Regions from separate parts of the Paenibacillus sp. WC2504 genome, predicted to be linked through region 3. Evidence: riboswitches for the same ligand, from Rfam matches in the RefSeq annotation. Region 3 holds a riboswitch; each other region holds the start of a gene.
What was found. A riboswitch is a leader RNA that binds a small molecule or an ion and turns the genes downstream of it on or off. The one in region 3 is predicted to bind thiamine pyrophosphate.
Positions count from the first base shown of each region.

Region 1: another riboswitch for thiamine pyrophosphate. It lies ahead of ACUN27_RS36260 (ECF transporter S component); the one in region 3 lies ahead of ACUN27_RS03745 (DUF561 domain-containing protein).
Region 2: another riboswitch for thiamine pyrophosphate. It lies ahead of tenA (thiaminase II); the one in region 3 lies ahead of ACUN27_RS03745 (DUF561 domain-containing protein).

Region 1 covers NZ_JBQZFH010000001.1:7,925,517-7,935,688, forward strand. Annotated here, with positions in the region: gene ACUN27_RS36235 (nitroreductase family protein) at 19-597, opposite strand; gene ACUN27_RS36240 (S-layer homology domain-containing protein) at 1,022-2,632, shown strand; gene ACUN27_RS36245 (hypothetical protein) at 2,785-3,261, shown strand; gene ACUN27_RS36250 (energy-coupling factor transporter transmembrane component T family protein) at 3,272-4,069, opposite strand; gene ACUN27_RS36255 (ABC transporter ATP-binding protein) at 4,060-5,547, opposite strand; gene ACUN27_RS36260 (ECF transporter S component) at 5,553-6,149, opposite strand; TPP riboswitch at 6,254-6,363, opposite strand; gene ACUN27_RS36265 (methyl-accepting chemotaxis protein) at 6,417-7,862, opposite strand; gene ACUN27_RS36270 (DUF3105 domain-containing protein) at 8,059-8,790, shown strand; gene ACUN27_RS36275 (helix-turn-helix transcriptional regulator) at 8,814-9,602, opposite strand; gene pyk (pyruvate kinase) at 9,722-10,172, shown strand, end outside.
Region 2 covers NZ_JBQZFH010000001.1:3,677,106-3,687,277, forward strand. Annotated here, with positions in the region: gene ACUN27_RS16415 (hypothetical protein) at 1-426, shown strand, start outside; gene ACUN27_RS16420 (FAD-dependent oxidoreductase) at 423-1,979, shown strand; gene ACUN27_RS16425 (ABC transporter substrate-binding protein) at 2,028-3,338, shown strand; gene ACUN27_RS16430 (carbohydrate ABC transporter permease) at 3,369-4,247, shown strand; gene ACUN27_RS16435 (carbohydrate ABC transporter permease) at 4,240-5,070, shown strand; gene ACUN27_RS16440 (right-handed parallel beta-helix repeat-containing protein) at 5,126-7,114, shown strand; TPP riboswitch at 7,152-7,252, shown strand; gene tenA (thiaminase II) at 7,341-8,012, shown strand; gene ACUN27_RS16450 (DoxX family protein) at 8,153-8,494, shown strand; gene ACUN27_RS16455 (MarR family winged helix-turn-helix transcriptional regulator) at 8,638-9,126, shown strand; gene ACUN27_RS16460 (pirin family protein) at 9,256-10,029, shown strand; gene ACUN27_RS16465 (spore germination protein) at 10,163-10,172, shown strand, end outside.
Region 3 covers NZ_JBQZFH010000001.1:810,502-820,673, reverse strand. Annotated here, with positions in the region: gene thiD (bifunctional hydroxymethylpyrimidine kinase/phosphomethylpyrimidine kinase) at 1-22, opposite strand, end outside; gene ACUN27_RS03760 (thiazole synthase) at 63-830, opposite strand; gene thiS (sulfur carrier protein ThiS) at 837-1,040, opposite strand; gene thiO (glycine oxidase ThiO) at 1,024-2,211, opposite strand; gene ACUN27_RS03745 (DUF561 domain-containing protein) at 2,195-2,839, opposite strand; TPP riboswitch at 2,983-3,081, opposite strand; gene ACUN27_RS03740 (bile acid:sodium symporter family protein) at 3,241-4,224, shown strand; gene ACUN27_RS03735 (hypothetical protein) at 4,392-5,057, shown strand; gene ACUN27_RS03730 (YbjN domain-containing protein) at 5,556-6,077, opposite strand; gene ACUN27_RS03725 (eCIS core domain-containing protein) at 6,315-7,286, opposite strand; gene ACUN27_RS03720 (PP2C family protein-serine/threonine phosphatase) at 7,415-8,812, opposite strand; gene ACUN27_RS03715 (STAS domain-containing protein) at 8,864-9,199, opposite strand; gene ACUN27_RS03710 (ATP-binding protein) at 9,196-9,657, opposite strand; gene ACUN27_RS03705 (cyclic nucleotide-binding domain-containing protein) at 9,671-10,172, opposite strand, start outside.

The DNA of each region.
Region 1 (10,172 bases), 7.1 Mb from region 3:
TTTATTTGTCAGCGAAGACTACTCGCTGACCCAAAGCGTTTTTTGCTCGAACGGTGTACGCGCTGCTTTCGACGGCGGAGCCATGTCCGGGTAGCCGAGGTAGACGAAACCGACAAGCTCCTCTTTCGCGCCGAGGCCGAAGGCTTCGCGCATTTTCGCATGATAGGTCGGCGCTCCCGTCCGCCAGATCGCACCCAGACCGAGCGAGTGCGCGGTCAGGAGCATATTTTGTACGGCGGCATGTGCAGCCGCGTACTCTTCGATCTCCGGCACAACGGCTTGTGCCGAAGGCGTAACCGCCACGGCGATGACCACAGGTGCGCGGAAAGCTTTCTTCATCTGAGCGCCTTTGAGCACAGCCAGCTCTTCCTCCGTCAATGCTGGGTCGGCTTCAGACGCCGCGACCTCCGCATACCCTTTTCCAAGCAGTCCACGGCCTTCGCCCGTCATGACCCAAAACCGCCACGGTTCAGTATGGCAATGGTTTGGCGCCCAAGTGCCTGCTTCCAATATCTCTTCAATCAGCGCTTTGTCAACAGGATCCTGTTTGACTTTCCCGATACTTCGGCGATTGCGGATTGCTTCTTTCAATTCCATGTTTCTCCCACTCCACTCTTAGAAATGCACTTCATTAATGTACCTACTCTAAGTCTATTGTTATATGTACGATCCTGCAACAGCAAACATACAGGTCACTCAAAAATAATGGTATAGGACAATATGACAATAAGAAAACCTGACGGATCGGAGAAATCTCCAACTCCATCAGGCTTGGGTATCTTATGAGAATTTCTTTGGGAAGCTTAGTAGAACTACAGAAACTTTTTTAGCCATATTGACGTCTATGTTAGAGGAAAGTGAAAAAACAGCCGACTTTCGTTCACTTTTAGCACTCTCGTTCTTCGACTGCCAAGAATTTGACAATGACAATGGCTATCAGGCAAGCTATAGTTATAGCAACAGAACGAACAAGATTGCTTGCTAGAATCATATATTTATACCTAGGAGGTACTACATCTACATGAAAAAATTAACGATGATTGCGACAGCTGCTATGGCTTTCTCTTTGTTCACATCCACTGTCCTAACACACCCTGCTTCTGCAGCTGGCAAAACAAGCGCTGACTTCACAGATTTGGCCGGTATTGATGCTTCATTAAAAGCCAAAATCGATGCTATGTTGGCATCCGATATATTCGAAGGTGTATCCTCAGACACGTTCGGTATTACGCAAAACATGACTCGTGCACAATTTGCAAAAGTAGCAACGCTGATTTACGACATTCCTGTCGATCTTACTGTTAAGGTGTCCAGCTTTACTGATGTCCATGCGGACGATTCCGCTAATGGTTGGGCAATTCCTTACATCGAAGCTGCGAAAAAAGCTGGATTGATCGACGGTGTTACCGACACAACCTTCGTTCCTGGCGATTCTGTCACTGCGGGTCAGCTCGACACTTTGCTGCTTAAAGGACTAGGGAAAACTGTTTCCGTAACAGGCACACCTTGGTATGCGGATGCTGTGAAACAAGCAACAGAACTTGGCATTCACCCAACTGGAAAATCCGGTGATCAAGCTGCTAACCGCGCTGACCTAGTTACTAGCTCTTACGTAGCACAGCAAGCTTTCGACAATGACAACAAAGCCCTTATTTCGATTACAAAAGTTCAAGCTTCATCCGACAATAAACAGGTTCAAGTTACACTGAATACTAAAGTAGACACAGCCAAAGCAACATTCACACTTAAAAACGGCACGACTACTGTTCCTGCAACTACGACTTGGTCGACAGACGGCCTTACAGCAACGCTTGCTGTTGACGCTGCCCTTGCTACAGGAGATTATACAGTAACACTTGGCGGCCTTGACGCATCTACGATTAAAACAGCTACTGGAAGCTTCAGCGTAGCCCCTATTGACAATGGTAATGTTACTATCGAAGATAACTACACATTGGCAGCTGTAATCGATAGCGGTCTAACAGATTCAGCAACTGGCTCGATCACAAAGGCGATTGCCGAAGATCCAACACAAAGTAAATTTGCTAAAGAAATCAAAATTCAAGTGAAAAACGCTAGCGGCGACATTGTTGCCGTTCCAGGGATTGTTCAATCCGTATTCTCATCGAACACTGGTATTGCTAAAGTAGGTCTAACTGCTGACCATCACGCCTACGTACTCGGCAACAAAGCCGGTACAGCGGATGTCACTGTGGTTGTCAAAATCGGTAATAACGATTCCAAACAATTGCACGTACCCGTAACGGTTACGAATGATTCGATTAGTGTGAAACAAATTAAAGCCGATGAAACTTCCATCAAGAAAACGATGACGGTTAGTAACGGCGTCTACACAGCTGACATTAATCCATATACAGAAATGGATCTTACTCTAATAGATAATTTTGGTATCAAATACGAAAACAATGAGATTGCCGATTACAACTTTGGACTTGGCACACTTATTGTTGCCAGAGCTATAAAAGGTGACGGAGTCAACCCAGTAGGTACTGTAACGGTTGGCGACAATGGCATGGTTCACGTTGAAGGAAACGTCGTTTCTTTTGAATTATCCATTGTAGCTCCATCCGGCCAACAAGCAGTAAGCTATGTAACACTAAAACGCAACTAATCACACTTTCAAAATGGGCTGCCCGAAGTAGTGTAACTACTTTGTGGCGGTCTTTTTTTGCGTTCTGTGCCTCACATGCACCAACATGCCCATCTCACATATATTGCTAATGCATGCGCAAGCTCAACTTCTTAAGAAAAGGGGTCCGTCCCATGTACAACTACCCTGCTTATTTCATTCCTCAACAGCCTTTATATCGTCATTCCCCGACTGTGTCCGCTTCGTCCTATATTCGACGAAATGGCCAGTATGAACACCAAGATCAGTTGGAAGTTTGGACAGGTTGGGAGCAGCATTTTCCCTATTTCCATACAAATACGATCATTCCTCGTGATTATCCAACGGTTGATTCTAAAATACTATCCAACTCGATTGCATCTTCTCATCATCTGCTTAAGGACGCTTCGCTTCTCATTCAAAAGCTATCTGAACCCGCCATCGCTCACGAGCTTATGACACATGCCCAACAGGGCAATCAAAAAGAAGTGGATCGTATTGTCCACTCCTTCGGCGTGAAATCTGCTGTTGTCACTAGTTATTCCCCAAGCTCCGTGAAGTTTACGATTGATCCGCAAACCCCTGACATCCCCTGCTGTGAGGTAACATTAGCACTCAAATGGGGGCAATAGCCGACTTCCTTTATCGTACATCGAAAGCATTCCAAATCGGCCACGCCGTCCCCGCCCAAAACGCGAAGATAACAAGAAGCAGCCAGTACATCAGATAATAAAAATCTAACTTAGAATAGCTGGATTGATAATAATAAGTTCGTTTGGTTTGTGTAGAAAAACGCTTCGCTTCCATGGCCACAGCTGTCCGGTGAGCGCGACGGATGCTCTGCGCAAGAAGCGGTATGGCATACATGCGCATCAAGGTGTACCAACCTGTCAGCCAACTGCGTCTCTGCTTCCTGCCCCGCACCTTGAGCGCGTAACGCAGCGTCTGGAATTCCTCAATCATAAGCGGCAGCATGCGAAGAGCGGCAAGGAAGCTGTAAGCGTACTTCGGCGCCACCTTCCACTGCTGCATCAGCGCATAGAACAGGGCAACAGGACGTGTCGTCAAGCTGAACAGCAAGCCGACAGCGGCAACCTGTAAGCCGCGGAAGCCCAGATGCAGACCGCGGTAAAAGCTTTCTTCCGTGATTCGGATGAATCCGAGGCGAAACCACTCTGTATCCCCGCTGCCGAACATCATCATCCCCGCCGCGGAGGAGATAAAAATGAGCAGGAACGGCGAAGCATACAGCAGCAGACGCCGCAGCGGCTGGCCTGAATAAACGAACAGCGGCACCAAGGCGCCCGCCGTTAAATACATCATCGTATTCAGATTATGCGTGAATACAACAAGAACAAACAGAAGCAATGACAGGACAAGCTTCACTCCCGGATTAACCCGATGCAGCCAGGTTTCACGATACGTGAACGTTATTTGCATACCATCGGCGCCCCTTCCTCGGCTTGTGCTGCGGAAGTCGCAGACTGTTCCGTCACACAGCCCGCTTTAACCTGCCAAACGCGTGTGGCGCAGCGTTTGACGATCTCCTCATCGTGCGTCACCATCACGATGACGGTCCCGCCTGCGCGCAGCCGTTCCAGCTGCTCCAGCATGCGCATCGTACCGCGTGCGTCGAGCCCGAAGGTGGGCTCATCCAGCAGCAGGATACGCGGGCTGCGAACCATCGCAGAAGCTACGCTTAAGCGGCGCTTCTGGCCCATCGAGAGCTGGAACGGATGCCGCTTGCGCAGCGCGAGCAAATCGTACTGCCGCAGCAGCTCCTCCAGAGCAGCCTGCTGTGCATCCTTCCCTCCCTCCGCCTCCGGCAGGGAGTAGAGCAGTTCTTCTTCTACCGAATTTGTCAAGAATTGGAATTCGGGGTTTTGGAACACGAAGCCGACTTGCTCCGCAAGCTGCTCGATTCTGCTGCCCTTCACGCCATCGATCCAGCAGCTGCCCTTGGTCGGGATGAGCCGCATGATGGCGAGCAGGAGCGAGCTTTTGCCGGCGCCGTTAGCACCGATGATCGCGATCCAGTCACCTGGATAGACGCTCAAGTTATCCACAGAGGTCTTGATCTTTCCGCCGCGAAGCCCGGTAAAATCGCGAAAGGACATGACCGGCTGCCGATTCTCAGCATCAGCTTCGACTTCCGCGGGCAACTTGCTCCTGCTTAAGCGTTCCATGTTAAGTTCGCTCCAAACGCCCGGATACCAAATCCCGTAGTCGGCAAGCTGCCTTTTGTACCTTTCAAATACGATTTGTGGCGAGCCATCAGCCAAAATCTCCCCATCCGGAGAGAGAACAATCAAACGGTCGATGAGATCGAGAATGCCGCTGATTTTATGCTCCACAATGACCAAGGTTTTGTCAGCGCTAATGGACCGGATCGTTTCCCAAACAAGCCCCGTGCCTTCATCATCCAATAACGCTGTAGGCTCATCTAGAAAAAGCACTTCCGGCTCCAGCGCTAGGACGCTTGCAATCGCCAATCGCTGCTTCATCCCCTGTGACAGTTGACCAATTAAGGTATGAGCGTCTTCCAGGTGCAACCCCACTAAGCTCAGATAATGCGCGATCCGTTCCGGCATTTCCTCACGGGGAACCTGCCTATTTTCCAAAACGAAAGCAATTTCCTCATCCACATACGGCATGCAGAACTGAGCGTCTGGATCTTGAAACACGTACCCCCAGCGGCTTGGTGTGACAAGTTTATCCGCTTTCAGCGGAATCTCGATAATATCGGGAACGATCCCGCTCAGCACTTGGAGCAGTGTCGATTTCCCGCAGCCGCTTGGCCCGAGCAGCAGCACCTTTTCCCCCGGCATTACTGAAAAGGAAACCCCTTGAAATAACAGGGGAACCTCGTCACCGGGATATTTTAACCGCAGATTGGTAACCCCCATGCCCTCGCTCATCCGCATTACCCCAGTACATCGTAATCGTTCTTTGAGACGGGTCTAACCAAGTTCAGCACGCCCGTGCGAGCTAATGCTTTAGCCAAGTAATAGGCGAACACCCCAGCTATAATGGCGGAGCCTGCGAGACGAAGCCCAATAAATAAGCAATAATTCCAGAACGTTAGCTGATCGATATAGCCATAATATTTATCTACAAGCAAGGAAAGCGCTGCGGATGCGAAGGATGCTAGGACTGTTACACCCACATTCGCCCGGCGATACAAGAAAAACGCGAAGACCAGCTCTGCGCCAAGCCCTTGAAGAATGCCATACGCAAGCGTCGATACTCCCCATGATCCTCCAAAAAGGGCTTCAATTGTCGCGGCTGCAACTTCAGCCAATAAGGCGACGCCTGGTTTACGAATAACGAGGAAAGCAAATGTAGCCGCCATGAACCACATGCCGTAGCTTAACTGCTCTGCATGCAGACCGATCGGTTTTAGAAGATCATACATGGGTCCCCATATGCGATAAATCACCCCAAATACTGCCGCGATCACGATGGTAACCAAAATATCGGTCAATTTTAACCCTTTTGCTCTTGTTTCTTTTTGTGCCATTTCTTCTTCCCACTCCTTTTCCTGGATACCTTTTTTGTTAAAATGAGATAGGCGAACACGACAAAAAAAGCCTACCGGGATGCGGCAGGCATAAAATTAGTGCAAAAAGAGGCACTCCAATTCTCTACGCTGGCATTACCCAGATCAGATTAACGGTCAGTGGCATAGGGCCACTATCTCAGCCTGACTTCATCAAGCACCCGTGTTGCTATTCATTTGGCTTAACTGTAGCGGATTAACCGATATTTAGCAATGCCTTAGGAGAAATTATTTTTCCATCAAAAGTTTTAAATCCAATGTCAATCCATATAACTGGCGGATGCTGTCAACAATATCTTCCACCCGTTTCTGCTGCACTTCCGCGCTAGCAAGCACTTGCTGCACGGATGCGGCGGACTCTTCCGTAATGGCTGCCACGGATGTCATCTCCTCGGCCACCTTCTGGGAAGATAGTTGCAATTGCTGGTTCATGCGCTGCAAATTCTCGGCTTGCTCCATGACTTCAGCTGTATTCGTGTTAATAACCTCGAATAGCTGATCAACACTTTCCGCTGATTTTCTGCCCGATTCTACCGCTAGCTTGCCGACAGCTACTTTCTCAACAGCGGTTTCCACCTTCTGCTGAATGGAGCCTAGAATCTCTGAAATATCCGTTGAAGCTACGTGAGCGTTCATCGCAAGCTTCCGAATCTCACCGGCAACTACCGCAAACCCTTTGCCATGTTCCCCGGCTCGTGCAGCCTCGATGGACGCATTGAGCGACAGCAGATTCGTTTGATTCGCGATATCGGCAATCGTTGTCACGATATTTCCGATTTTCACATTTTCTTCGTTCACTTCATTCATGATGTTGGACGTTTCCGTTACGATCACGGTGATGTCCTTGATTTTATGCGTCAAATCCTCCATTTGGTTCTTACCTTCATTCGTCATGCGGGCTGTATCCCTGGATCTGCTGCTCATCGTGTTCGATGCGGAAGAGGTCATCTCCACCGTCTCATTCACTTCTTGGATAGCCGTTGTAATGTCTGTAATGGAAGTTGCTTGAGATTCAATACCGATGGAAATTTCTTGGAAAGCCGCAACAACTTCTTCTGTGATTCTGCCTGTCACGGATGCATTTTCATGAAGCGTATTACTGGAAGTTCCCAGCGCCTCTGTTGTCGTACGGACGCCTGTCAGAACCTCTTCCGTCTTCATGCGTGACACCTCGGACTCCCGAGCGCTCTGTGCTACACGGCTTAATAATCGGCTTCCTATCTGGCCTTGACCTATTAGCGTAATGATGATTAGCACATAAAAAACATTGATAGCAATATAGTCAATTGGACCTGACAACGTGGAACAGAAATAGTTCAAATTTAAGATCCCGATAACGCCATTAAGCAGTAACGGTTTATAATCCATATACAAGGAGACCAGCGCTAAACTTAAATACAAGATAAGCATGCTGGACAAAGCGATATTATGCGTCATGAAGAAATATGAAATCACATTAAGGCCTATGGCAATGATATACTTGGTGTAAGTGACCCCGATTTTCCTCCAGATCAGCAGTGTACAAATTAGCGCAATAGGCGCTCCAAAAGTCAGCAGCGTCATAACGACTCCCATGGATCTATAGGAAGCCCCCATTCCTAACACCAAACAAGCCCATAACAGCTTCACCATTAATCCGTTTCTTTTATGTAGTTCCAGCATCTGCGCTGTCATTTGGTCTTCCCCCCTTTTTTCTATAAATTTTTCTACAAAAATAGACATTTACTTACATCATTCAACAATTGAAAGGGAAAATCCTCCTTTTTGTATACCGAAAACGGGATCTTTACAAAGAATTTGACTTCTTGTCTCTATCGAAACTACAATATGTAGTGTATGACGGATTATAACGTAAAGGAGCTCATATCGAATGGACACTAGCACCATACAGAACGGACCGGATATTACTGCAATTCTAATTTATATAGGGGCTGCTCTTTTCATTTTGGCCATCCTTGGTTACGTGCTTGCCGCGAAGACGAACAAAGCGAACACGAGCAAGCTGAAAAAGGCCGAGAAGCAGGCCCTGCACAAAAAACGCAAGACTTGGATGCTTCTCTCTCATACTCTTATGATTTTGGCCGTTTGTTCTTTGGGAACTTCTCTGATCCAGTCTTCATCCAACAAATATAGCGTCGAAAAGCTTAATTACAATGCGCCTATCGAGGTCACGACGGATAAGGATTACGGGCGCAATCATGATGAGGGTATGCTGACCTACGAGATGAAAATCCCGACTTCAGGCACGCATAGCCCCCATGACTTAAAGTTCGGTTTTTACAAGGAAAAACCGACATATGCTATGCTTGTGCATAACTTGGAGCACGGTGACATCATCATCTATTATCATCCCGATGCACCTCAAGAACTCAAGGATCGCCTCGAATATTTGAGCCACTTCAAACAAGCAGGCGCCGGTGTGCTGGCTGTGCCTAACCCGGATGTGCCCAGCGATAAAGAGGTTGTCGTAACGGCCTGGACGAAAACGATGCAGCTTCCTAAGTTTGACGAAGCCAGCGTGGGAACTTTCATTTACCAGTATATCGATAAAGGTCCTGAGAAGATCCCGCCTGAAGTGCGCCGTGGCGGCGGAACGATGTAACCATCCAAGTAGACGAACTCCAGCTATTTACGGACGTTTTCGCGGTCGGAAACCAGATCAGTTGGCACTAGTCCGGTCAACCTTTTAAACACACGATAAAAATAGGACGGGTCATTGTACCCGATGAAATCGGATATTTCCGTCACCGTTAACGCCGAATGCCTGAGCATGTACACAGCCGTTTTGATCCTGGCTGCATGCACGTATTCACTGATCGTCTGTCCTGTCACTTTGCGAAATAGGGTAGCTGTGTAGTTCGGCGATCTGCTAATGCAGACACCCAGTTCCTCCTTACTGACATGCTCCCGGTAGTGGTTCTGGATGTAACTCTTCATCTGCTCGACTAGTTGCAGCGTGGCGCTCGTTGCAGCTTCTTGGTCCCACTCTCTGTGCAAATAAACGAACAGCTCTGTTAGCAGCGCTTCACACAGCGTCTGATAATAGGGCTGTTTGTCCTGCCATTGCTGATGGATATGTCGCAGCCGGTCGAGAATCAGTTCATATTTGCTCGTGAATCGACTTGTGGCGCTGGACAGCTTAAAAAGCGGAAATGACGCATGAGCTTGAACGGCTCTCGGATCAAATTGAACGACATATTTTTCGTGCAGCATGGTTGGAACACTTCGTCCGTAAAAGGGAATACTGCTTGGGATGAGCAGCCATTGCCCCTTCTCCAGCACTTGCTTTTTTTCCTCGATCCAATAAACGCAGCGGCCGTAAGTAACAAGCACAAGCGTCCAATCCTCGCACCCCTCCTGTGATTCCCCATACCAATTGCTGCTTTTATCATACGTGTAACTTGTTACCTTCATCTTCCACCACCTGCATACTATTTTTCATATAGCATACTATATTTCATGGAATTTTGTCGAAATAAGGCATATAATGAAGCCAAAATTGATTCGTCCACAACGAAAGGAAGTCCTAAACAATGCGTAAAACGAAAATCATTTGTACCATGGGACCTGCTTGCGATTCCGTCCCGACTCTAAAGGAACTCATTCGCTCCGGTATGAGCGTTGCCCGACTTAATATGGCTCATGGCGATTTGGATGAGCACCGCGGACGCATTCAGCGCGTTCGTCAAGCGGCTCAGGAGTTAGGTGTTGTCGTTCCGATTCTGATGGATATCAAAGGACCGGAAATCCGCATCGGACAACTGAAAGATGCTTCCTATGATTTGAAAGCCGGCGATCGCATCGTTCTGACGACAGAACAAATTGTCGGGGACGGCAACCGCGTTTCCGTGAATTACCCTGGCCTCCCGCAGGACGTTAAGCCAGGCAATCTTGTGCTTATCGACGACGGCTCCATTGAGCTTCGCGTTGAATCCATCGATGGCACGGAAGTCATCTGCAGCGTCTTGAACCAAAGTGTTCTGA
Region 2 (10,172 bases), 2.9 Mb from region 3:
CCCGAGGATTTAATGATGCAGGCATTAGGCTCGCTAAGAGATGTTCCGCCAGGGCATCCGAGAGATCATGTGGACGTACCTGTATTGTTCATTATTACCTATACGGACGGTTTGAAAGGTTACGTTCTTCAGCTTCAGCGTTTTATTCGAGAGTGGGGGCTTGCTTTCCGGGAAGCGAATGGCGAGGTGACAGCTGCTCGCTGTGATAGCGGTATGGGGCGCCCTTACAAGCATTTTGATAAGCTTACTGAGCAGATTGAGCAGATGGTGTTGACTGGGCGTTCACCCGTGCGTAAGGAACGGACTTTTATTACGACAGGAATGATCAATCTGGCCATGGAATCTCTACATCTAGGGAAAAAGATAGATTCACCGCAGCTTTGTTCTATTTCCTATACACATAGAGCGGAGGAGGAATCCATATGAGTATTTTTCCAAATTTATACTATTATAAGCCCAAGCAGGATCTGCCTCGTCAACCTCATCAGATTGAGGCTGATCTTTGCATCTATGGAGGTACTCCTGCAGGTGTGGCAGCAGCTATTCAAGCAAGCCGCATGGGTCTTAAAGCGGTGATTGCCGAATTCAGCCAGCATATAGGCGGAATGACTTCAAGCGGCCTCGGACGCACGGATGTCGGGGATATGGGAGCTATTGGCGGGATTTCCAGTGAATTTTATCAAGCATTGGGAAAGCACTACGGCAGCGATGAGCCGGATGGAAGAACTTGGGCTTTAGAGCCCCATGTGGCGGAGCGGATCTTCACGGAATGGTTGCAGCAAGCTGAAATACCGGTGTATTTTGAGCAGCATTTAGATTCGGTAGAGCTTCTATCAGGGCGCATCACGCAAATTAGAATGGAAGACGGCAACATATATACAGCACCTATGTTTATAGATGCATCGTATGAGGGGGATTTGCTCGCACGAGCCGGCGTTTCCTATCATGTAGGCAGAGAATCCAATACGGTGTACAAAGAGATTTTGAACGGGATCCATTTTGGTCATCCCAAACATAACTTTACAGCCTGGGTAGACCCGTATGTGATCGAAGGGAAGATAGACAGCGGGCTGCTGCCGGGCATATCTGATGCGCAGCCAGGCGTGCAAGGTCAGGGCGATGATTCGGTGCAGGCCTACAATTTCCGAATCTGCTTGAGCAGCAACCCGGATAATCAAATTCCTTACCCTGAACCGCCGAACTACAACCGCGACGAATTCGCCTTACTCGCGAGATATATTCGCAGTGGCGTTTGGGATGCTTTGAAGCTGAACAAGGTGATGCCGGGCAGCAAAAGCGACTTGAATAATTGGGGGGCTGTCTCGACCGATTATATTGGGCGTAACTATGCTTGGCCGGAAGCGAGCTATGCGGTTCGTGAACAGCTCTTCCAACAGCATCTTCACTATAATATGGGAATGCTTTATTTTCTGGCGAATGATGACACGCTTCCGGCAGCCATTCGAGCGCAGGTTCGAACGTGGGGGCTTCCGGCTGACGAGTTTACCACTACGGGTGGATGGCCGCATCAGCTCTATATTCGAGAAGCGAGGCGCATGATATCGGACGTTGTGATGACCGAGCATCATTGCCGGCATTTTAAAGTTGAGGAGGATTCCGTCGGATTAGCCGCCTACACCATGGACTCGCACAACTGCCGGCGATTGGTTCTGGACGGTCGGTGCATCAATGAAGGCAATGTTGAAATCAGTCCTAATGGGCCTTACCCGATTTCGTATCGAGCGATAATTCCAAAAGGGGAGGAATGTACCAATCTCGTTGTACCCGTGTGCTTGTCTTCCTCGCATATCGCGTATGGGTCCATTCGAATGGAGCCTGTGTTTATGATTCTTGGCCAATCTGCAGCTACGGCAGCCGCAATAGCGCTGCAGCACCAGTGCGCATTGCAAGACCTGGATTACGGACTGCTGCGTAAACAATTGCTGCTAGACGGTCAAATCCTTCATGCGAATTCATAAAGACATGTGTCAATGATTCGAAATTGTTCTTAATGGGAGGTCACACTCATGAGCAAAAAGACAACCGTTATTGGATTTATGGTAGCTCTATCTCTCCTCACAGCCTGTTCAACCGGTAAACCTGCGGCTACTGTACCTAGCGATTCAGGAGGAACGGCAACAGCAGCCCCTTTGAAAGATGTCACACTGAAAATCGGCTTACCCGGCGGTTATGACATCACCAGCCAGAAGATCATCACGAATTTTCAAGCGAAGTACCCGAATATTAAGCTGGAAATCGAGGAGACGCCATGGGCGGATTTTGTCACGAAAATCGTCACTCGTATCGCGGGGAATAATCCCCCTGATCTTTGGCTGCAAGAAAATGCGGTGGTTCTCGGATACGGGAAACGCGGGGTAGCGGAGAACCTGGCACCATACATCAAGCGCGATCTGAAAACCGACGACTATGTGAGTGCACTGACATCCGCTAAATTAGATGACAAAATTTACGGGATTCCACATGGCATCAACCCAGGAGCGCTAGCCTACAATAAACAAATTTTTAAAGAGAATAACATTCCTTTTCCGACGGACGACTGGACGTATAACGACATGATTGAATCGGCCAAAAAGCTGACGAAAGATACGAACGGGGATGGAAAACCGGATATTTATGGCTTTCAGGCAGGCAGCAATATTACGTTAGGATGGCTGCCCTGGATGAGGGCTTATGGCGGTTCCTCGCTTGATTTGACATTAACGAAAGCCACGTTCACAGATCCCAAGTCGATTCAAGGACTGACGGCATGGGCTGATACCATCAACAAGCTGAAGATTAGCCCTACGCGAGAAGCGGCATCCACCGGCAAGTTTTTCGAGAACGGGAAAGTGGCCATGACTTTTTTCCAATACGCCACACAAGTCTCTCTTAATAAAAATAAGCCGGACCTTGATTGGGACACCGTCAAAATGCCGATCGGCATGGATGGCAAACGCTTCGTTCCAATGGTTGTGAACCAATGGATTGTTTATTCCAAATCGAAACCCGAAGTGAAAGAAGCTGCCTGGACATTCCTCAAGTACTATTTGAGCGATGAGGGTCAAGGCTTGCTTTCTGAAAGCGGCACAAGCTTGCCCGTGAAGAAAACAGCACTGGCCGAGCTTGAGAAGTCCACGACGAAACCGGTTAACAAGAAGGCTTATACGAAAGGGATTGAAGAAGCGGGGGGCACCCTGGATGAGAACGCATCCTGGAACGAATGGCGCGCAGCAGCCGGTCCAATCCTGAACGATATCATGGATGGCAAGCGAACTGCGGAAGATGGCGCCAAAGAAATTCAGCAGAAAGTCCAAGGCGTACTCGACGAAAACAAATAAACCGGATTGGACTTGAAAAGAGGTGCTCCGATGCGCAAACAAGGCTGGTGGGGCTTCGTCTTCACCGTACCTTTTGTCCTGCAACTGCTGATATTCTTCTTGTTTCCCTTCGTATTTTCACTCTATTTAACGTTTACGAAGTGGGACCTATTCAACCCGCCGCAATGGATCGGACTGCGTAATTGGAGCCAATTCCTGCACCAGCAAGTTTTCTGGCTTTCGATGCGCAACGTCGGTTATTTTGCCATATTGTTCGTTCCGCTTCAGACATTCACTGCGCTCATTCTTGCCTATCTGCTCAATCAGCAGATCCGTGGCAAATCCTTGTTCCGGATGATTTACTTTCTCCCTGTGATCACGCCATGGGTTGCAGGGGGCATGATCTGGCTGTGGATTTACAACAATGAATACGGCCTGCTGAACTGGATTCTGCACACGCTCGGACTCCAACCTGTCGATTGGATACGCAGTGGGAAATGGTGGTTAGTCATTGGTTCTATTGCACTTGTTAACATCTGGAAGGGTGCCGGGTATTCCATGGTTCTCATTTTGGCCGGCATGCAGAATATCTCCGAAGAAATGCTGGAAGCGGCGCGGATGGATGGGGCGACGGGTTGGACGCTTTTTACCAAAATAACGATGCCGATCGTGTCCCCCATGGTGTATATGGTCATGATCCTTTCAACGATCTCTGCTTTCCATGCCTTTGATGTGTTTCTAGTCATGCTGGGTGATGTTATTTCTGTCGCCGACCGGAATATGGTGCCTAACATCTTGATCTACCGCGATTCCTTCCTGAATTTCAAAATGGGCAGCGCATCCGCAATGGCATGGGGACTGTTCCTCGTTATTCTAGCCATCACCATTGTACAGAAGGTAACGGAAAAGAGGTGGGTGCATTATGAATAATTCCTACACCAGCTTGAAAGTTACCGCTTATGCGATATTAGGTCTCGGGTCTGTTCTTATGCTTGTGCCTTTTCTATACATGCTCTCGACTTCATTAACAGCAGCTGGCTCGGAACTAACCTTGCCGCCCAAACTGATCCCGGACCCGTTCGTCTGGAAAAATTACCGTCAGGTATGGATTGAGGTCAACTTTCTGCAGTACACGATGAACAGCATCTTTGTCACGATCATGGATTTAATCGGCACCGTAGCTTCCTGTGCAATCGTAGCTTATGGGTTGGCGTTTTTCCAATTTCGCGGCAGGAACCTGATATTTTTGGCGATGCTTGGCACAATGATGCTGCCATCCCAAATTACGATGATTCCAACGTATTTTATCTGGAAATCCGTCGGTGCGCTCGATACGTATTATCCGCTCATTCTGAGGAGCTTCCTCGGCGGGGCTTTTGGCATCTTTCTGCTGCACCAATTTTACAAAACACTCCCGAAGGAACTGTATGATGCGGCTTGGGTGGATGGAGCGAACCCTTGGAAAATTTTCTATAAGATCTATCTTCCTTTAGCGAAACCTGCCTTGTCTGCACTAGCTGTATTCACCTTCATCAGCGCTTGGAATAACACATTAGAACCGCTTATTTACTTGCAAAATAAACAAATGTTTACCCTGCCTCTTGGGCTGTTGTTTCTGAAAAACGAAGTTCAAAACCGGATGACCCTGATCATGGCTGGTGCTGTCATCACCATTGTCCCCGTCCTTGTCGTGTTTTTATTTGCTCAAAAATACTTCGTCCAAGGAATCGCTTCAACTGGATTGAAAGGCTGACTTTACGGAACTCCAACAAATGGCCCGAATCGGGAAAAGGAGAGTGACTACAGCTATGTCTAAACAATCTAACCAATTACATGAAATGGAAGAAGCGGCTGCTCCAGTGGACGCAAAGGAAGCAGGGGAGAAGGAAGGATATAAGGAGCCATTATTTAGCCGCAGGAAATTGCTGACCACGCTAGGGTTAGGAGGAATTGCCGCTGTCTCCAGCGGATTATGGCAGATAGCAGGCGGGTCTACCGCTTTTGCCAGCGATCAATCCGTTACAAGTTCCGTATATGGCGTGGCGATTAAGAAACGTAAAACCGAGATGCTTGAGATTCTGGACATGAAATTCTGCGTCGCAGTTAAGTTGGAGGACCTGAGGGTCGAACTCGAGCCCGATCCTGCGCTCGCTTATTATGTAACGAACGAGATGCAGGAGGGCTTCTTCCGTTATGACCCGAACGACACTACATCCGTAGATAATACGGGAACCGTACTTGTGTCCTCTAACGGCAAGCGGTTCAAGCGGATCTACGGGGATACGCTGATTGCTTCTTGGTTCGGCACCAAAGGAGACGGCGTCACGAACGATACGCTGGCGTTACAGACAGCGTTAAATACCGCGTCAGGTCACAAATTGTTTATTCCCAAGCAGCGGACTGGCTTTTATTTAACAGGCCAATTGTTCATTCCGGGTCAAATTGCGATTGAATTCGAGCCGGGGACCGTCATACAAGCGGTAGATACACTGAGCAAAGTAGGGCCTGTCTATGAACGATTGATCCGCATCAAAACCGTTAAAGACGTGTATATCAACGGAAACGGCTCCACGTTACGTATGAACAAGGCGGCGTACACGACAGGCGAACAAGCCCATATTTTCGATATTAGCGGTTCGGAGAATATTATCCTTGAGAATATCAACGCAAATGACAGCGGCGGAGATGGATTTTATATCGGATATTTCGAATCGACGGTAGGTTTCTGCCGGAATATCGTGCTTCGCAATTGCCGCGCGGATAATAACCGAAGACAAGGACTCTCCGTGATCTCTGTAGATGGCCTCACCGTGGAGAACTGTCGCTTCTCCAATACGAAAGGAACAGCCCCGCAAAGTGGAGTCGATATTGAACCGAACGGCCAACTTGATTTGTTGAAAAATATTCGGTTCATCCAATGTGTGGCAGATGGGAATACAGGCCGGGGCTTCCTCGTCACTTTGCTGAAACCAACGGCTACCAGTGAGCCTATCGATATCGTTTTTGATAAATGCAAAACGAAAGGGAATTCGTTTGGTTTCTCCATGAATTATGGTGGAGATGGCACGAAAGCCGTGCAAGGCGAGATCAAACTGATTGATTGTATCGCGGAAAGTGAGCAATACGCCGGATTCTCGGACTTATCTTTCTCAGCCGACGGCGCGAAGCGCTCCTATATTCGGTGCCGGGCGATAAACTGTAACACAGTAAACCAGCCGGAAGACCCTTATGGTTACGGCTCCTCGTTCATCCTCACAACGGTGCCGTCGCAGGTAAGGACCTCTATCGGAAATGCGGTTTATACGGAGTGCGAATCCGTTGATACGCGTCAGGTTCCGCTGATAAAGCGAGGATTCTCGTTAAAGAAAAACAACGCAGAATTGCTGCGGAACGTCTCCTATTTGGGCTGTTCAGTCAAAGGTGGAGGCCAAAAGCTATATGCAATAGACCCCTCAGCCGAGGATATCTATGCCGTCAAACAACCGCTGCTTATTCATGCTTATCCCGCATCCGGATCCGTCACTTTCGATTACATAGGCTTCAAAATCACCAACGCCGGCGCATCCGCTGAGGTCACCCTGCTATTGCCAACAGCTAAAGCCAGTGTTTCGTATACTTTTTTTGTGGAAGCAGCATATCGGCTTAATTTGCAAACACAGCCTGGGAAGACAATTCTGACACCTAATGGAGGAAAGACCCTGATTGGAACCAACCTGCAGGGTAACTCTATTGTGCTGGTGGGCCGTTCAGATGGGCAGTGGGAGATTTCAAGCATGGTAGGGGATTGGCTGCAATAGCAGATTGTGGTAAGATTTGACTAGACAATTGAATCGTATTGAACACTAGGGGTGCTGTCATAGCTGAGAAAGACGTTGGTCTTAACCCTTACACCTGATCTAGGTAATGCTAGCGAAGGGAAGTGGTTGTTTGTCGTATGGGTACCTGTCATAACGCGGCCGCTTTCTATTAGAAAGCGGTTTTTTTGTTTTGACTACTAGAATTATTAAAAAAGGGGATAAGACAATGACTTTTTCTGAACGTTTATATGAGCGACTGCAACCGATATGGCGGAGGAACCACGCCCATCCGTTTGTTCAGGGAATGGGAGACGGTACGCTAGATCTGGAAAAGTTTCGCTTTTATATGATTCAAGACTATGTGTATTTAAAAGATTATGCCAAACTGTTCGCATTAGGAGCGGTCAAATCGGATGATTTGGCGGTTATGGGAAAATTTGCTGCTTTGCTGGACTCCACATTGAATGAAGAAATGTCCCTTCACAGAGCATATGCTGCTCGATTCGGCATCACAGTAGAGGAGTTGGAACAAGCCAAACCTTCCCCAGTTACGTTGGCTTACACGCATTATATGCTGCATACGGCGCAAAACGGATCGTTAGCCGAGCTAACTGCGGCACTTCTTCCTTGCATGTGGAGTTATTCCGAAATTGGCAAGGAACTAAGCCGATTGCCCGGAGTAAGCGAACATTCCTATTATGGGGATTGGATAAAAATGTACAGCTCGGAAGAGTTCGGAGCGTTAGCGCAGTGGTGCATCGGGCTGCTCGATCGGCTTGCCGAAGGAAAGCCGGAATCCGAGCTTATTCGGCTGGAAGAGATTTTTCTGAACACGACGCGATATGAATATCTGTTCTGGGAGATGGCTTACCGGATGGAAAGCTGGCCAGATGAATAGCTAGGAACAGGAATGAAACAAGGAGATTGCCGAGCGGCAGCTCCTTTTTTTTGTTCAGTTCTAAAATTATATCTTGACTAATATATATCCTAATAATAGAATAACTAACGTTATACTAAATATTAATAGGGGTGATTCACATGCATATTTTGTCCATCGTGCTTCAAATTATTTTAGGGATCGGGTTTCTGCTGTTTGGTTTCATGAAGTTTGGCAGCAAACAAATGGTAGACGAATTCAAGCGCTATCGGTTATCGCCGGGAATGAGGATTTTTACTGGTTTAGTAGAAGTACTGTCAGCCGCTATCATTATTATCGGCATTTGGGTTAGTCCATATGCCTTAATCGGTGCTATTCTTATGGCAATTACCATGTTTGTTGCGGCTCTGGTCCACTTGGTTCGCGTGAAAGATCCAGTTGCTAAAGCCATGATGCCCATCCTTCTTTTCATACTTGCTGTTATTGTCATTATTTTGAACTGAAGCAAGCTATTCATATGAACACATGTCTACGCAATTTTCTTACGAATTATGCTGAAGCAGAAGACCTTCGATTTTTTCTAATTGAATTTCCTACAGAAGTCGAATATCCTTGTGTATAAGAACGCAAATAAGGTGGTTGGCGTATGACTGAACGTGATAAAGAGGGTATAGAGCTTGATTTAAGACTTATACGTGTCATAAGAAACATGGTAAAAGAATTGTTTGGGAGCATGGAACGGAGCATTGATAGCTTTGACCTCAGTATCGAAACGTTCCAAATCCTTGAGTTTCTATACAATAAAGGTCCGCATCCCATACAGAAAATTAGCGACACTTTCTCGATACCAAGCGGGAGTATCACCTATGTGGTGGATAAGCTTGAGAAAAAAGGATTCGTGGAACGCCTTCCTATTCCAGGTGATCGCCGCAAGGTGAATGTGGCATTGACCGGAGAAGGTCGAAGCTATTTTGATAACATTTTTCCGACACATGTACAAGCAATCTCCGACGATTTGTCGTTTGTGACGGATGAAGAGAAGCTCGAACTCATTGTCCTCCTTAAGAAAATTGGATACGGCATTAAGAATCGTCAAAGTGATGCAAACGGACATGAAGATGATAAGAAGTCATAACCTTTGGTATGGCGCAAAAAAAGACCCTCTAACTGAAGAAATGAGGGTCATTTTTATCGATGAAAAATATCCTATTATTATAATATATATATAATACATTTATATCTGGTATAGATGGGAGATATGAAAATGAACATACAAGTTCTAAGCCCAGAGTTTCAAGGGAAAGAATCATTTGACGGAGGAAGAATTTATGCGCAGAAACCGCTAGGATTTTCAGGCCAAGGAGCTGCTACCGTGCGGCTCGGACCTCTTTTCTATTGGTCATGGGGGCATGCGGTTAAGGAAGGCGGCATTGGCTTTCATCCTCATCAGGGCTTTGAAATTCTAACTTACGGCATCAGCGGAAAAGGAACTCACCGTGATACGCTTGGCACAGAGAGTACACTTGCAGCAGGCGACGTTCAGTTGATGCAAACCGGATCGGGCATGCATCACGCTGAGACCGTCAATGCGGGATACGAAGGTTTTCAAATCTGGTTGGAACCATATTTGCAAGATGCGTTAAATCGCGAACCGGTGTACACCTTTTTCCATGACGATGAATTTCCTCGTAATACCCAGGATGGCGTCAACGTGAAAACGGTTGTCGGGGAAGGTTCTCCGATCCAAAAGCTTGTAACCGACGTTAACATGTACGATATCGAAATTGAAGCAGGGGCAACGTACGTTCATCGGTTATTGCCAAACCGTACGTTCGCAGCTTTAGCGTTTCGCGGCCAGTCTGGTATCCTATGGACGACTGAGGAGAATCGCGTTTCTTTTACAAACAAAGACTTTGCCATTGTACAAGCCGAAGAAGAAGTAGAAGTGAAGGTTCACGCTGAGGGTGAGAAGCTTCGGATGTTTATCGTCGAGATTCCGACGAAAGTCGAATATCCTTTGTATAATAAAGCAAGATAAGAATAGAGGACGGGGTAACAGCGATGTTACTTCGTCTTTTTTTGCACTTCCTGCCGCTCCATAAGCACTTTCCGTATAGGTTTCGCTCGATTCGGCATAATAGCAATGATTGTGCTCATTAGGAGGATCTTGCATGGGTTGGT
Region 3 (10,172 bases):
TCAGAGCTTTATATATGGCCATCTGGGCTCCCCCTTTCAGAATTAGTTACAATCAGCCCCTCCTAAACCCGGCTAAAACCATCCATCGGGCTGCTCGCCGAAGCATAACGTTTTTTCGGAATTCGGCCTGCCTCAAAACCGGCGCGTCCCGCTTCAATAGCGAGCTTCATGGCATACGCCATTTTGACCGGATCCTTGGCACCCGAAACCGCTGTGTTCAGCAGCACACCATCTGCGCCCATCTCCATCGCCAGCGCTACGTCCGAAGGAGCGCCTATACCGGCATCGACGATGACCGGCACCGTTGCTTGCTCAATAATGAAGCTCAGGTTGAGGGGATTGATAATGCCCTGCCCTGTGCCAATTGGTGAAGCTCCCGGCATGATGGCATGCACCCCAAGCGCTTGAAGGCGTTTAGCCAACAACACGTCATCCGACGTATACGGCAGTACGATGAAGCCCTCTTCCAGCAGCATCTCCGACGCCTTTAATGTTTCAACGGGGTCTGGCAGAAGCGTCATCTCATCGCCGATCACTTCTACCTTAATCATGTCGCAAAGCCCGGACGCTTTCGCCAATTTGGCGATGCGCACCGCTTCTTCCGCTGTTTTGGCCCCTGCCGTGTTCGGGAGCAGCGTGAAGTTCGACACATCCAGCATGGATAAGAAATTCGGCTGGCTCGCCTCAAAAATGTTCATCCGCCGCACCGCAAACGTCAAAATCTGCGATTCGCTCACATCCACAGCCTGCTTTTGAATATCGAAATTCGGGAATTTGCCTGTGCCTAACAATAATCTTGAACGAAATTCATATGGACCGATTTTTAACATGGTTAATTATCCCCCTCCAACAAAATGAACGATTTCGATTTTATGTCCTTCCGATAACTCCGTTTTCACATGATCTTCTTTTTGTAAAATGTTCTGATTATGCTCGACAACGAGCATTTTCTCCTGCAGCTCAAAATGGGCTAGCAGCTCTTCAATCGTACGAATCGCATCCGGAACCTCGACGCTTTGGCCGTTAATGTGCAGCTTCAATGCTTTGCAGCTCCTCTCCTTGTAGTCGCCCGCCTTCCATCCGCTTGGACGTTCCCGACAGATCAGGGCAGAATGCGTCCAAATTGGGCTGCAAACTGCCCGCGTCCTCGCCTGATACGAGCTGAGCGATGATCTTCCCTGTGATCGGGCTGAGTAAAATCCCGTTGCGGTAATGCCCGCAGGCCGCAAATAAGCCCTCATACATCGGGACTTTGCCGATGTACGGCATGCCGTCTGGCGTCTGCGGACGCAGGCCTGACCAAGCTTTTTCCCACTCGGCATCGCCGATTGCGGGCATTAATTGCTTCGCTCTCTCCATCAGCTCTGCGAGCCCTGCCAGCGACACCTTGCGGTCGTAGCTGTTCGGCACAACCGTCGCGCCGACGAGCAGCCGTCCTCCTGCTTTGGGAACAATATAGCACCCTGGCGTGAAAAGGGTCTTCTGCAGCTCGCGCTTCTCCGTGAGTACTGAGAAGCACTCCCCCTTCACGGGATACACCGGCAGGTCGATCCCGCTGCCGGCGAGGAACTGGCCGCTCCACGTCCCGGCCGCCACAACAACGTGCTCGCTATACAGCGGCCCCTCGCTCGTCATTACGCCGACGACGCGATCGCGCTCCGTCAGCAGCCCTTGCACGTGGGCGAATTCCTGCAGCTTCGCCCCGAGCACCCGCGCCGCCTGCGCGAATGCCGCCGCCAGCTGCGGCGCCTCGACCTGCCCATCCTCGGGCAGGTACAGAGCTCCGCGCGTCGCCTTGCTCAGCGCGGGTTCGAGCGCTGCGGCTGCGGCTGCGCTCAACCACTCCGCTCTTTCACCCGCTGCGCGCTGGAGCTTCTCCCTCGCGCGCAGTTCTTGTTCCTGAGCGTCGCTGAGCGCGACGTTCAAGAGCCCTTCACGGACGAGACCGATGTCGATGCCCGTGAGGCTCCTCAGTTCCCCGCTCAGTTCGGGGAACATCGCTCTGCTTTGCCGGGCCCACTGGAACAGGGGCCCGGTGTCCTCCATCTCGGACTGCGCTCCGAGCATGCCGGCTGCGGCCGCCGAGGCCTCCGTCCCTAACCTGCTGCGCTCCAGCAGCGTGACGGACTGGCCTCGCTTCGCCAAGTGATAGGCGATTGATGCGCCTATCACGCCTCCGCCAACGATGATAATGTCACTCGTATGCTTCAAGTCTCTCACCTCTTGTTTCTTCTTGCTGCAACTCTCGGATGTAAGCTTTTACGGTTTCCACGGGGTCATCCGCCTCCCAGATGCCGCTCATCACTGCGATGCCGGAAGCTCCTGCAGCCAGCACAGACCTTACTTTTGCAGGCGTTATGCCACCGATAGCGATGACTGGAATCGTGACCTGCCGGGCAACATTCCCCAGTTGTTCTAGCCCTCTTGGCTCAACCCCCAGCTTTGAACCCGTTGCAAAAATATGCCCATACAAGACATAATCCGCCCCTTCGCTCTCACGTTTTACAGCTTCCTCCGTGCTATGTACGGAGACTCCTGTGCGATGCGCACTTTGGTAGCTCTCCTTTATCGTCATCAGTTGCGGAGAGCTTTCAGGAAGGTGCAAACCGCCAAGCCCCGCAGCAGTTGCCATCCAGGGGTAGCCGTTAATACAAAGGATTCGCGCGGGTACACCTTGTTCCAACAAATACTGTACGCCCATAAAAACTTCATCCATCGGCTTATTTTTCTCGCGGATATGAATGGCTGTGACATAAGGATGGATCTGGATTGCAATGGCAGCCATCTCCTTCCATGCCAACTTGCCATTCGATATCACATGCAGCTCGCGCTCGGACATGGAAGTCCGCCTCCTCACTTTTTGAACCGATGTATCGATAGGCAATGCAGCCTGGAGCGGCAATCAAGACGCAAAAAAACCACTTTTCCTAAGAAAAGTGGTTGTAGGTTGCCCGCATAATAAACATGCAAAAATGAGGCGCCAAAGTCCGGTTTCCACTTTCCTCCGCTGGTATGACCCAGTTCAGGTTCAAAGGGTTCAGATTGCTCTGTCTCAGCCTTGCGGCGCCCCTAGGGATACATTCGTATTCATTTGTTCATTATCATAACACGGTATCCAGTCGATGGAAATAAAAATTTCCAACCCATCTTATCCTAGTCACCCGAAGCTAATGCTCTTATAATAGGGAGAACGCAACCCTCGGCCTTTATTATCCATTGTCAGGAAGGATGAACACCCAGATGCTATCTCAATTGAATCGCCAACTGGAAAAAATTTTGCCGCTCATCACCCCTGTCAGCGTGCTTATCGGCGTTCTGCTCGGCAGTCATTTATCCGGCTTTACCTTCTTATCGCCTTGGCTGTTTGCCTTTATGACGTTCTCGGGCAGCATCAGCTCCAGCTTCAAGGAATTTATTAAAGTTATCGTCCAGCCCTTCCCTCTTATCGCTACGCTGCTGATTCTACATGTCGGTATGCCGCTGCTCGCGCTTGGACTCGGTCACGCAGTTTACAGCTCTGAGCCGTTAACCATCACTGGACTCATTCTGGCAGCAGCCATTCCAACAGGAATTACAAGCTTCGTGTGGGTCGCCATTTATCGTGGGAACATCGTGCTGACCCTATCCATTATTCTCATGGATACCGTTCTTTCACCGTTTGTTGTTCCTTATACACTCTCTGCACTGGTCGGTACGAAAGTCCAGATGGACACTTTTGCCATGATGCAAGGTCTATTCTTCATGATCGTCGTCCCGTCCTTACTGGGCATGCTGCTTAATCAATGGACGAAAGGCAAAATCAAAGAACAATGGAGCGGCCGTCTAGGTCCTTTTTCGAAAATATGCATGGGCATCGTTGTCGCGATTAACAGCTCCGTTATTGCGCCATACTTGCGTGATTTTAATGCCAAACTGCTTGGTTTGGCCGGTTTTGTACTAGCCCTCGCTTCTCTCGGCTACATCCTGGGATGGATCGTCGCCAAGCTGATGAAGTGGGAGCAGGACGTCGTTGTGGCGCTTACGTTTAACAGCGGGATGCGGAATATTAGCGCCGGCGCCGTGCTTGCTGTAACGTACTTTCCGCCTCCGGTGGCCATTCCAGTTGTGCTCGGGATGCTGTTCCAGCAATCGCTGGCGTCATTATTTGGTTTTCTATTGAACAGAAAATACGCTCTGAAAAGCGATAGACCTAATCTTACTGTGAATCGCGCCAAACAAGTTTAATGGAGGAGCTGCCTGCGCAGCTTCTTTTTTGCATGCTCTTTTACACGCTCAGCCATTTTTAAGCTAACATTTATCTCCTATTCAGCTTCCCTTCTCTTTTTTTTCATAATTACGCCGTACAATGAAACTGAAATGGAAGATCAATGATAGGAGTGGTACATAGACATATGAAAATTAAAATGAAACAAATAGCCGGCTTATGCATCCTTATTCCCGCTTTGCTCAGCGGTTGCGGTAACCAAGCTTCCCCTCAGCAAGCAGCGGCAAGCACAGCACAGCCTCAAGCGAGTGCGCAAGCTTCGCCAGATGCGAAGCAGCAGGGGCAGAATCGTCCCGCTATGAGTCAGGCGCAGAGACAATTGTTCAGCACCTTCCAAACGCTTCTCATGATGGACAAAGCGGAAGGACTTGCCATCACGAAGGAGCAGGCCCAAGTCATGCTGCCCGTTGCGCAGGACATTGAAACCAAAGCTGAGCTCAGCGACGAGAACAAAACAAAGCTGCTCGAGAAGTTGACGGACGCGCAGAAGAAGTTCATCGATGACGCTGCGAGCAAGATGGCCAATCGCGGGAATGGCGGCGGGAACCAAGGTGATGGCACGCGTGGCAACTTCAATGGGCAAAAAGGCTCGAAACCGGATGCCTCAGGCGCACCTTCCTCTTCGGCTTCACCGAATGCAGCAGCCGGTTCAAACGGCACGGACGCTGGGAAACAGCCTCGCGAGAACGGCGGCAAACCAGGCGGCAATCGTCCTGCCGGAGGCAATGGCGGGCAAATGATGAAGGATCCGGGCAAACAGCTTGTGGAGCTTTTGCAGGAGAGAGTGAAATAAAGCAGGGATCTCATCTTTAGAGGAACTTCAGGCCCGCGGAATTTGGTGTATAGCGCGGACAGTCTGTTCGTGTACGCGAATAATGGGCTGGACTTTGCCTAGTGCTGCCAACAGTCAATTGTAACGGACCCCACAGCCGCTATTTCCAATAAAATAGCCTGATTTTTGAGCTAACGGACCCCAGAAGCGTTATTGCACCTCAAAGCAGCGAAAAACACTGCCACAGAGGTAAATAACGGCTGCTGTGTCCGTTAGATTTTGAAAAGGGCTCTATTTCATCGAATAGCGGCACCTGAGTCCGTTAGCGCGTAAGCAGGCTGCTTGCTCAGTCAGGCCATAGCCATCGTGGCAGCAACATTGGAAACCGTAAAGAAAATGACGTTATTTGGGCTTGTATAGCCCGTTAATTTATCGAAAGTAAGGTTAACCCGAACGAAAAAAGGGCTTCCCGTCGGTAGATTTCTCTACATCCGGGACAGCCCTTTTCAGCGTTGATGTTTAACCTCTGAGTGCCTGAACAACCTGCTCGGCATCCGCTTCACCGCTGGCCACCAACTCCACGTGATCGGCAAACATATCACACATATAAACGAACAAGCTTAAAATCTCCAGCACTTCCTCACTGTCAAAAGAACGCGCAGCCGAGATGCTGTACACATAGCGGTAATGCAGCTCATTATGCTCATTAATGCCAAAATGGCCAATCGGCAACCGCGTGTTAATCTCAAGCAGCACGGCGGCAACCTTATCGCGCTTCCCTTCTTCAAGGTGAAAAGGAAGCGTACTGTATATTTGCAGCAGCTGGATCGCAGCGATCTCTTCGTCGTTCAAAGGTAAATAGCTAAAATGCAGAAAACGTTCCCGCCCTTTTTTATCCTCTTGAAAACCAGCCATCAGCACGTGAAGCGGAATCGCGTCTGATTTCTCCAACAAATTGGTGGCAAGGCCTGTCTCATCCAGAATCTCTTTTAAAAGCCCTAACTGCGCGAAATGACGCGCGTGTACATGATCTGGCAGCATATGTGTCCGCCCTCCTACTTTCTTATGCCCAATGCTTTAACTAGGCTGCTTAATCCATTCAAATGCATTCAAATTCATTCATCTGCTTACCCTATAATCTGCTCATTCTTAACTTTCTCAAGTGCAAATATACTTCTTCCCATAGCTTCTGTGCAAACATGAAGGGGATACACTCGCTCCCACACGCGAAAAAGCAACAGGCTACATCGTTATCCCTGTTGCTTATACGAGACCCTTTTATTTGCCGCCTCGCTGTTGAATAACATGCGTTAGCTCATGTCCGAGCAGCTCCTGGCCTTGGCGCGAATCCGGGTTATAGCGTCCTTCACGGAAAAAGATATCATTCCCTGTCGCAAAAGCTTCCGCCCCTAACGAAGCATTAATCTTCGATGAGGCTGGATTATTATGGATGTTAACATTGCTGAAATCCGCATTAAAGGCCGATTCCATCTTAGCCTGAATTTGTGCGTCCATCTTACTGCCGCTGCCTTGCATGGATTTAATCTGCGATTCAATGGAAGCATCCGCCTCAAACGCTTCACCGTCGGACGATTTCATCTGCAGCTCTTCCTCTTCCGACTCTCCGCCTTCGCTCCGCTGAATCGTCTCCGAGGATGGCTTCATCTGCAGTTCTTCCTCTTCCATCTCTCCGCCTTCGCTCCGCTGAATCGTCTCTGAGGATGGCTTCATCTGCAGCTCTTCCTCCTCCATCTCTCCGCCTTCGCTCCGCTGGATCGTCTCCGAGGACGGCTTCATCTGCAGTTCTTCCTCTTCCGACTCTCCGCCTTCGCTCCGCTGGATCGTCTCCGAGGACGGCTTCATCTGCAGTTCTTCCTCTTCCGACTCTCCGCCTTCGCTCCGCTGGATCGTCTCCGAGGACGGCTTCATCTGCAGCTCTTCCTCTTCCGACTCCCCGCCTTCGCTCCGCTGTACATCAGCTGACGCTCCACTATTTTCCGAGGCTGCGATTTTGTCCGCCACTTCTTTGCCTACTTGATCCGCCTCTTGTTCATAGGCGTCTCCAGCCGGACCAACCGTCAATTTCGTCTGTATGGACAGCATGCTGCCTACCGCTTTATTGCCGATAGCCCGTTGTATATTCATGAGATCTGCTCCCGTAGACTGCCCGTGCGTATTGTTTTTCGTGCGAGAATGATTGTGCAGGGAAGTATCTGGCTGCCTGTTGATACGCGATAGATGCATTGGCATATGAACCCTCCTAGAATGGTAGTACTGAGTAAAATGCCATCAACTGACGGCTTGCGCCCCATCATTATCCGTATCTGAGCGCATGATGTCATCTAGTTTCACTATATCACACCTGCGGATTTTTGAGGTTACATTTTGTTTGGTTTACGATCTATGATGAGTACGGCAATATCATCCGACTGGATAGCACCATTTGCGAAGCGGTCGACATCCCGGGTCATCTGTTCCAGTAGCTGCGCCGGCTGGCTCGACAACTCCTTTTGTAAAAGTGCATGAAGTCGCGAGAAGCCGTATTGCTCCTGCTGCCGGTCCTCGGCTTCCGTAATGCCATCCGTATACATAATCAGTCGGTCACCCTGATCAAGCGTCACTTCGTTATCCGCATAAAGCATGTCATCCATGACGCCAAGCGGAAGGCCTTTTTTCCCTTTCAGCTGATCTACAAAGCCGTTCTCACGGACGATGTACGGTGGACAATGGCCTCCATCACTGTACTGCAGCCTCCCTGATCTTACGTCAAGCACACCGCAGAAAATCGTCGCAAACATCGTCGAATCGTCCTTATACAACTCTTGATTTACGGCTGTAAGCAGCTCTCCAGGCGACATGTCCGGGCTCATTTTACCCTTGAGCAAGGTCATCGTAACTGCCATGAACAACGCTGCAGGAATCCCTTTATCCGATACGTCCCCCAAAACGAAAAACAGCTTGTCGTCGCCGAGTCGAAAATAATCGTAGAAATCGCCGCCGACCTCACGCGCCGGACGAATAAATGCCCTAGCTTCTGCCGTAATTTCATTGGCATCCGCGAGTCCTGATTCTGAACCTCTCGTCATGTACAAGCCTTGGCGTGGCAAGAAGCCCATCTGAATGTTAGTTGCGATACGCAGTTCGCTTTCCATTCGTTCTTTGGCGGCCGTCGTCTTCTCCAAAACGTCGTAGAGCATGGCATTCTCCAAAGACGCCGCGATCGGAGAAGCAATGGACTCCAGGAGCTGCAAATCACGGTCGGTAAAATGCACATCCTCTCGCTTGTTCAACACCTGCAGCACACCGATAATTTTACCTTTGCTCACAAGCGGCACGCAAAGCATGTTACGTGTCGGATAATCGACGCGTTTGGCGACCTTCGAGGACCAGCGTTCGTCCTGTGCCGCATCATCGATTTTGACCGATTGGCCGGTCTGGGCCACCCAGCCGGCGATGCCTTCGCCGATTTTGAGGCGAATTTCGCGGACTTCATCGCCTTTTTCACCAAGCGCAAGGTCGAAAAACAATTCTCCTTTTTCCTCATCGACCAAAATGACGGAAGAAGCTTCTGCATTCATGATGCGAGAGGAGGTCTCCATGATTTTGATCAGCAAATCCTGTTTGTGAATTGTCGAGTTCACTTCCAAGCTGACATCGAACAGCTGCATCGTCCGCTGAAGCTCCAGATCAGCCGTCTTGCGTCTTCGTTCGCTAAGCTGCCACACGATGCCGATCACCAAACAAACAAGAAGAAGAGCACCTACGACGATATTCATTCCATACGCCTCCCCAGCTTTTGGGCACGATCTTGGTACTTGTTTGTTCGGCTACGAAATGGCATGGATGGCATCATCTTCCTTGTCATAAATCGAAAAAATGGAACTAAACCCTGACATATCGAAAACCTCTTTGACATTCTCATTCATGCGCACAAGTGCCAACTTACCTTGTATAACCTTGATCATTTTAGCTGCGGACAATAAGCTTCTAAGTCCTGCAGAGCTCACATAGTCAAGTCCTTGCAGATCAAAAACAAACTTGCCTTTCCCTTGTTCGACCAGCTTAGAGAAAGCCGCTTCCAAACTCGCTGACGTATTGGCATCCAGTCTGCCATTTAAGCTCAGCAAGACGATGTCCCCCTGTATGCTCTCAGTTACATTCATGATATTCCCTCCTTCTGAATTCGACGTTTTGTCATCATCAGTCTATTTTCTTCGTTCAGACGCTCATAGCGGATATCATCCATCACTTGTTTCACAAAGTGAATGCCCAGACCGCCGATCCCACGCTCGTCCATACTAAGATCAACCCGAGGGCTTGCCTTGAGTAACGGATTAAAAGGCACTCCGCGATCCGTCAGGCAAAGCTCCCAGCCATCTGCAGCAGCCCCAATGTCGAGACGGATCGTGTGCATACCGCGTTCCTCCGGAGGGTGCCCATAGAGAATGATATTGGTTACCAGCTCGTCGCAAACCAGATTCAATTGGAATAACGTCTGATCATCCATGCCCATTGCCGGTGACAGCCCTTTTAAGAATACGCCTAGACGCTCAAGCTCCTTCAGATCATTGCTTAACACGATGGTCTCTACCGACACGTTCGTCCCGCCCTCTCTGCTCATCCACCTAGCCGATTTAAGCCATTTTCAAAAGCATGTTTTCCAGCAAACGAACACGGGCACTTGATGCATGCAGCAGCCCGATGCCGATCTCCGGATACAATCTCACCAGTCGGGAAAGACTTTCACCTTGCAACGCAAGCACTCGCACTTCATCGAAAATAGCTTGAGCTGTAACTGAGGAAGGCGATCCGTCCAGAGCCGTCGTTTCCCCGAATGGTTGTTTAGGTCCCAGAACACCAATCGTTACGGTTTCGCCTACACCAGTCTCATTACTCAGCTCAACATTGCCCTCAATGATTAAATACATCGCTGAATTGCTTTGCCCCCGGCGCAGTAAATAGGTCAGGTCTTCGTGGACTTCTTCCGTCGCAATACCAGCGATTAACCCCAGTTCATCCACGGACAAATCAGCGAATAAAGAGACCTGCTTCAGAAAAATAACTTTATCCAGCATGGTCAAAAACTTGCGCTCTTCTCTCATCCCATCACGCTCCAGTGAACTTAATGCGTAAACC